DNA from 2 places in the Streptomyces spectabilis genome. Region 2 is predicted to be linked to the other one. Evidence: riboswitches for the same ligand, from Rfam matches in the RefSeq annotation. Region 2 holds a riboswitch; the other holds the start of a gene.
What was found. Region 2 has a riboswitch for ZMP and ZTP ahead of CP982_RS05760 (bifunctional 5,10-methylenetetrahydrofolate dehydrogenase/5,10-methenyltetrahydrofolate cyclohydrolase). Riboswitches for the same ligand answer to the same signal wherever they lie in the genome.

Region 1: linked by a shared signal. The riboswitch ahead of CP982_RS25995 (serine hydroxymethyltransferase) and the one ahead of CP982_RS05760 (bifunctional 5,10-methylenetetrahydrofolate dehydrogenase/5,10-methenyltetrahydrofolate cyclohydrolase) in region 2 are both predicted to bind ZMP and ZTP.

What each region holds. Positions count from the first base shown of each region.
Region 1 covers NZ_CP023690.1:5,892,194-5,895,580, forward strand. The annotation lists gene CP982_RS25985 (AfsR/SARP family transcriptional regulator) at 1-168, shown strand, start outside; gene rocD (ornithine--oxo-acid transaminase) at 165-1,367, opposite strand; ZMP/ZTP riboswitch at 1,539-1,629, shown strand; gene CP982_RS25995 (serine hydroxymethyltransferase) at 1,672-2,967, shown strand; gene CP982_RS26000 (hypothetical protein) at 3,094-3,387, opposite strand, start outside.
Region 2 covers NZ_CP023690.1:1,470,457-1,473,843, forward strand. The annotation lists gene CP982_RS05750 (trypsin-like serine peptidase) at 1-322, shown strand, start outside; gene CP982_RS05755 (TetR/AcrR family transcriptional regulator) at 533-1,042, shown strand; ZMP/ZTP riboswitch at 1,142-1,228, shown strand; gene CP982_RS05760 (bifunctional 5,10-methylenetetrahydrofolate dehydrogenase/5,10-methenyltetrahydrofolate cyclohydrolase) at 1,250-2,128, shown strand; gene CP982_RS05765 (chymotrypsin family serine protease) at 2,262-3,387, shown strand, end outside.

The sequences.
Region 1 (3,387 bases), 4.4 Mb from region 2:
GAGGGCGCCCCGCTGCCAGGGGCCGAGCGCGCCGACGTCGACCGCGCCACGGCCCGCGGCCGCACCGGCCTCGGCGCCGAGGCCTTCGACACCGCCTTCACGACCGCTTTCGACGCGGCCCGCGCACGGGGGGCGGCAGCCGCGCCCCCCGGCACCGCGGGCGGCTAGCCGAGCACCGCCCGGAGCTGGTCGAGGCCCCAGTCCAGGTCCTCCTTGCTGATCACCAGCGGGGGAGCGATCCGGATCGTCGAGCCGTGGGTGTCCTTCACCAGGACACCGCGCTCCATCAGCTTCTCGGAGATCTCCCGGCCCGTGCCGTGCGACGGGTCGATGTCGACGCCCGCCCACAGGCCGCGCCCGCGCACCTCCACGACCTTCCCGGAGCCCGCGAGCAGGCCCAGCTCCGCGTGCAGATGCTCGCCCAGCTCCGTCGCCCGCTGCTGGAACTCGCCCGTCTCCAGCATCGCGACGACCTCCAGGGCCACCGCGCACGCCAGCGGATTGCCGCCGAACGTCGAGCCGTGCTCACCCGGCCGGAACACCCCGAGCACGTCCGCGTCCGCCACCACCGCCGACACCGGCACCACGCCGCCGCCCAGCGCCTTGCCCAGCAGATACACGTCCGGCACCACGTCCTCGTGCTCGCACGCGAACGTCCGCCCCGTCCGGCCGAGCCCCGACTGGATCTCGTCCGCGACGAAAAGGACCCCGCGCTCGCGCGTCAACTCCCGCACCCCCGGCAGATAGCCGGGCGGCGGCACCAGCACCCCGGCCTCACCCTGGACCGGCTCGATGAGCACCGCCACCGTGTCCTCCGTGACGGCGTCCCGGAGCGCCCCCAGATCACCGAACGGCACGATGTCGAAGCCCGGCGTGTACGGGCCGTAGTCCGCCCGGGCCTCGGGGTCCGTGGAGAAGCTGACGATGGTCGTCGTACGGCCGTGGAAGTTGTTCGCCGCCACCACGATGCGGGCCCGGCCCTCGGGCACGCCCTTGACGCGGTAGCCCCACTTCCGGGCGGTCTTCACCGCCGTCTCCACGGCCTCCGCGCCCGTGTTCATCGGCAGCACCATCTCCTTGCCGCACAGCCGGGCGAGCCGTGCGCAGAACTCCGCGAAACGGTCGTGGTGGAACGCGCGTGACGTCAGCGTCACCCGCCCCAGCTGTTCCTTGGCGGCCTCGATGAGGCGTTCGTTGCCGTGGCCGAAGTTGAGCGCGGAGTAGCCGGCGAGCATGTCGAGGTACCGGCGGCCCTCGACGTCCGTCATCCACGCGCCCTCCGCCGACGCGACGACGACGGGCAGGGGGTGGTAATTGTGCGCGCTGTGCGCTTCGGCCGAGGCGATGAGGTCTTCCGTAGCGGTCACGGGGTCTCCGTTTCTCACGTTCGCACGTCGTTGTGCGATTCCTACGGCTACTAACGGCGCAAGGAGGTTCTCGCGTGTCGTAGGGGACGGGGCGGGTTCGTGGCCCAATACCTATCGTCGCTCGCTCCGGGAGCGAACCCTGACACGGTGGCCTGACCGTTACTCTGGTTTCCACAGCGCGGCGACTGGCGCACAGGGAATCGACCCTGAGGAAGCCGTGCGAGGCAGAACCTTCGAGGTGCCGAACGCCTGGGCACCCCGGGACAACGACCGGACACCATCACCGCTCGCCCCGGAGGACGCCATGAGCCACTCTTCTCCTTCCCCTTCCTCGCCCGCGCCGCAGCACCCGGCGCTCAGCGCCGCCGACCCCGAGCTGGCCGCCCTCGTCACCGCCGAGGAGCAGCTCCAGGCCGACACCCTCCGCCTCATCCCCAGCGAGAACTACGTCTCCGCCGCCGTCCTCGAAGCCTCCGGCACCGTCCTGCAGAACAAGTACAGCGAGGGCTACCCCGGCCGCCGCTACTACGAGGGCCAGCAGAACATCGACCAGGTCGAGCGCCTCGCCGTCGCCCGCGCCAAGGCCGTCTTCGGCACCGACCACGCCAACGTCCAGCCCTACTCCGGCTCCCCAGCCAACCTCGCCGTCTACCTCGCCTTCGCCGAGCCCGGCGACACCGTCATGGGCATGGCCCTGCCGATGGGCGGCCACCTCACCCACGGCTGGGGCGTCTCCGCCACCGGCCGCTGGTTCCGCGGCGTGCAGTACGGCGTCCGTGAGGACACCGGCCTGATCGACCTCGACGCCGTCCGCGAACTCGCCCTCAAGGAACGGCCCAAGCTGATCTTCTGCGGCGGCACCGCGCTGCCCCGCACCATCGACTTCGCCGCCTTCGCCGAGATCGCCCGCGAGGCCGGGGCCGTGCTCGTCGCCGACATCGCGCACATCGCCGGGCTCGTCGCGGGCGGCGCCCACCCCTCGCCCGTCCCGTACGCCGACGTGGTCTCCACGACCACCCACAAGACCCTGCGCGGGCCGCGCGGGGCGATGCTGCTCGCCCGCGAGGAGCACGCCAAGGCCATCGACAAGGCCGTCTTCCCCGGGCTCCAGGGCGGGCCCCACAACCAGACCACCGCCGCGATCGCCGTCGCCCTGCACGAAGCCGCACAGCCCTCCTTCCGCGACTACGCCCACGCCGTCGTCGCCAACGCCAAGGCCCTCGCCGATGCGCTGCTCGCCCGTGGCTTCGACCTCGTCTCCGGCGGTACGGACAACCATCTGATCCTGATGGACCTCACGCCCAAGGACGTGCCGGGCAAGGTCGCGGCGAAGGCCCTCGACCGGGCCGGGATCGTCGTCAACTACAACACCGTGCCGTTCGACACCCGGAAGCCCTTCGACCCCTCCGGGGTGCGGATCGGGACGCCCTCCCTCACGTCCCGGGGGCTCGGCACCGCCCATATGGAGACGGTGGCCGACTGGATCGACCGGGGTGTGCGGGCGGCGCACGACGAGGACGAGCACGCCCTGCGTAAGGTCCGCAGTGAGGTCGCGGACCTGCTGTCCGCTTACCCCGCGCCCGGGCTGGCCACGGGGTGACCCCCGTTCCCCCGGTGCGGGGCGCTGTGCTGGGGGCACGCCCTCGTTAATAGTTGCTCGGCGCCCGGGGCTGTGCCCACCCGTCCCGCCCTGCGGGACGATTGCCCACAGCAAGTCAGGTCTGCCTCAGGCGAGTGACGCGCGGCGTTGGTAGTAGAGCGTCGCCGCCGCTCCCGCGAGGGCTCCCGCCCCCGCGCCGGGTATCACCCAGGGCCAGCCCCAGCCCGTGTCCGGGGCGGGCTTCGCCGTGGGGGTGGTCCCGGCTCGGTAGGGCGTGGACGGGGAGATGCCCGCAGAGCCGTCGTCCGACTGCTTGCCCAGGACGTGAAGGGACTTGAGGAGGGCGCGCAGGGCGCCGGGGCGGGCCGCCTTGTGCCACGTGCCGGTCATGGACTCCACGTCCGTGGAGGTGTGGATCCA
Region 2 (3,387 bases):
CGCCACCTGGAAGCGCGCCGCCCTCCTCGTCGGCGGCGACTTCGCGGGCAGCGACCGCGGGGACGTCCTCGTGCGCTGGTCCGACGGCAAGCTCACCCTCCACCAGGACGTGGGCACCGGCGGCCTGGGCAGGAAGACCCAGCTGCGCGGGGCGAGCGCGCTGTGGAAGCACGCCAAGGTCGCGACGGCGGGCGGGCACACCGCGGGCGGCCGCCCCGACGACATCGTCGTCCGCTGGAGCGGCGGCGAGGTCAGCCTCTACGCCGACACCACGACCCGGCTCGGCACCGAGCGGAACCTGGTACCGCCCCGGACGACCTGACGGGCGTGCGGCACCCGCCGTGCGCCGACCGGGTAACGTCGGCGGGAACGGCGCGCGTACGCGGCAGGAGAGGTACGCGCGCACGAACGCGGGAGAACGACCCTGAACGAGCCGACCACCGGGCCGATCACGGGACCGGCCACCGGACCGACCACCGAGCCCGTCACCGACGGCCGCCGCGCCAAGGGCGAGCGGCGGCGCCGGGCACTCATCGAGGCCACCGTGCGCGTCATCGCGCGCGACGGCGCCGCCGGGGTCACCCACCGCACGGTGGCCCGGGAGGCGGAGCTGCCCACCACCGCCACGACGTACTACTTCAGCAGCATCGACGCCCTCCTCACGGCGGCGCTCACCCAGTGCATGGAGGAGGACTCCGCGCGCATCGAGGCGCTCGTGGCGGCGCCCGGCGGCGACAAGCGCCGGGCGCTCGCGGAGCTCATGGCGGAGATCCTCAGCCCGCCCGGCCATCTGCTCGCCGAGTTCGAGCTGTGCCTGCTCGCGGTGCGCCGCCCGGAGCAGCGGGCCGCGACCCGCCGCTGGCAGGAGGCGCTCGCCGCCTTCGCCCGCCAGTTCACCGACGAGCCGCTGCGCGTGAAGCTCTTCGCCCAGTCCTACGACGGGCTGCTGCTCCAGGGCCTCCTCGCGGACAAGCCCCCGACGGCCGACGAGTTCGAGGAACTCCTGCGGGAGCTCCTGCCGGACCCCGGTGGGGCCGCGTAAACGTCCCCCGCCGGTGGGCGGAACGCCGCCGATCACCAGGTCGTGCGCGGTCGCGGCCCCCCGCGCCGTCAAGCACCGACACGCCCTCGACTACAGTGGGCCCCGGGCCGTGACTGGCGCTGAGGTGGAGCACCACCGGGGAGCGGCCTGACGCAGATGTCGATGCCGTGCGCCTGGGCGACTGGTCAACCACGCCTGGAGGCGGCCATGTCCCCGACCACTTCGACGGTTCCTGCCCAGCTCATGGACGGCACCGCACTCGCCCGCCGCGTGGGCGAGGAGACCGCGGCCCGCGCCGCGGAGCTCACCCGGCGCACGGGCGCCGCGCCCTGTCTGGCCACGGTGCTCGTGGGCGAGGACCCCGCTTCGGTCACCTACGTCCGCATGAAGCGGAACCGCTGCGCCAAGGCGGGCATCGTCTCGCGCCACGTCGCGCTGCCCGCCGCGACCACGACCGAGGAGCTCGTCGCCACCCTCGGCGCCCTCTCCGAGGACCCGACCGTGCACGGCATCCTGCTGCAGCACCCCGTCGGGGAGCACATCGACGAGCGCGCCGCGTTCGAGGCGATCGCGCCGCACAAGGACGTCGACGGCGTCACGCTCAGCTCGTTCGCCGCGATGAGCTTCGGGCGGCCCGGCTTCGTGTCCTGCACCCCGGGCGGGATCATGCGGCTGCTCGACGCGTACGACGTCGACCTCGCCGGGAAGCGGGCCGTCGTGGTGGGCCGCAGCGCGATCCTCGGCAAGCCCGTGGGGATGCTGCTGCTCGCCCGGGACGCGACCGTCACCTACTGCCACTCGCGCACCGCCGACCTCTCCGCGCACCTGCGCGAGGCCGACGTCGTCGTGGCGGCCGTGGGCCGACCCGAGCTGATCCGCGGCGAGGACATCAAGCCGGGCGCGGTCGTCATCGACGCCGGGTACAACCCGGGCAACGTCGGCGACGTCGACTTCGACGGCGCCCTGAGCCGGGCCCGCCTCATCACGCCGGTGCCGGGCGGCGTCGGCCCCATGACGATCGCGGTCCTGCTCGAGCAGACGGTGGCCGCCGCGGAGCGGCAGCTGGAGGCGCGCGCCGCCCGGTGACGAGGGCCGCCCGCCGCGCCCGTACCACCATCCGGTGCTTTCCACGGGTGTTGACCCGCTGTTGACCAACTCCCCCTACGTTCCTGCCTGTTGCGGCGACACCCCCGTCGCCGCACGGTCACCAGGGGGTTCGATGCGTCGTCACAAGGCTCTCCTCGCCACGGGCGCGGCGGTGTTCGGCACGGCGATACTCGGCGCGGCGGGGCAGGGCGCGAGCGCCGACCAGCCGGACCGGGAGACGGTGTCGGTCGGGCGGCTCGCGGGCAAGGACGCCGCGCGCAGGATGGCGGAGCAGCGGCCGCTCGTCGCCGCGGCCGGCGTCATCCGATGGGCGCAGGAACGCGGCCGGTACGCGGGGTTCACCGGCATCGCCCTGGAGCGGAACCGGGTCGCCCTGTACTGGAAGGGCGAGCTGCCCGCGCCGGTGCGGAAGGCCCTCGCCAAGGCGCGCGGCACGGCGCAGGTGCGGGTCGTCTCGGCCCCGTACTCGCTCAAGGAGCTGAAGTCCGCGTCGGCGCGGCTCCAGGAGCGGCTGCGGGCCGACCCCTCGCTCGGCCACACCGTGAAGATCCCGGCGGACGGCAGCGGGCTCGTCGTCGCCGCGGACCCGGGCCGCAGGGCGGCGGCCGCCGCCGGGCGCCGGGCCGCCGCCCTCCAGGAGGACCTGGGCGTGCCGGTGCGTACCGTCCGTGAAGGGAGGATGAAGGAGCGCAGCCGCGACGACGACTCCCAGCCGTGGTCGGGCGGCGCGCTCATCAAGACCGACGGTGTGCCCTGCTCGTCCGGGTTCGGCGTGCGCGACGGGTCGGGCACGCAGTACGTCCTCGGCGCGGCGCACTGCGGCCGGCCCGGCGGCCGGGTCACGAACGGGGCCGACCAGTACATCGGCACGGTCGGACCGCGCCACCAGGCCCACGACGTCATGCTGATCCCGACCTCCGACGTGGACGACTTCCTGTACACGGGCGGACGGGGCGACGAGCGGGGCGTGCGGGTCGAGGGCTGGGACTGGGTGTACACCGGCGAGTACCTGTGCCAGTCCGGGGTCACCAGCGCCGCGGCGACGGGCGGGCCCGTCTGCGATCTGAAGGTGAAGTTCTTCTACAACGACTCCGAGGACCTGGTGGAGGCCGAGCAGATGAACGGCCGGGAGGCGGCGCGGGGAGGTGACAGCGGCGGTCCCGTGTACGCGGCCGCCGCGGGCGGGGGCGCCGTCGCCAAGGGCACGGTGACCCGCTCGCTCGGCTCCGGCCTCGGCT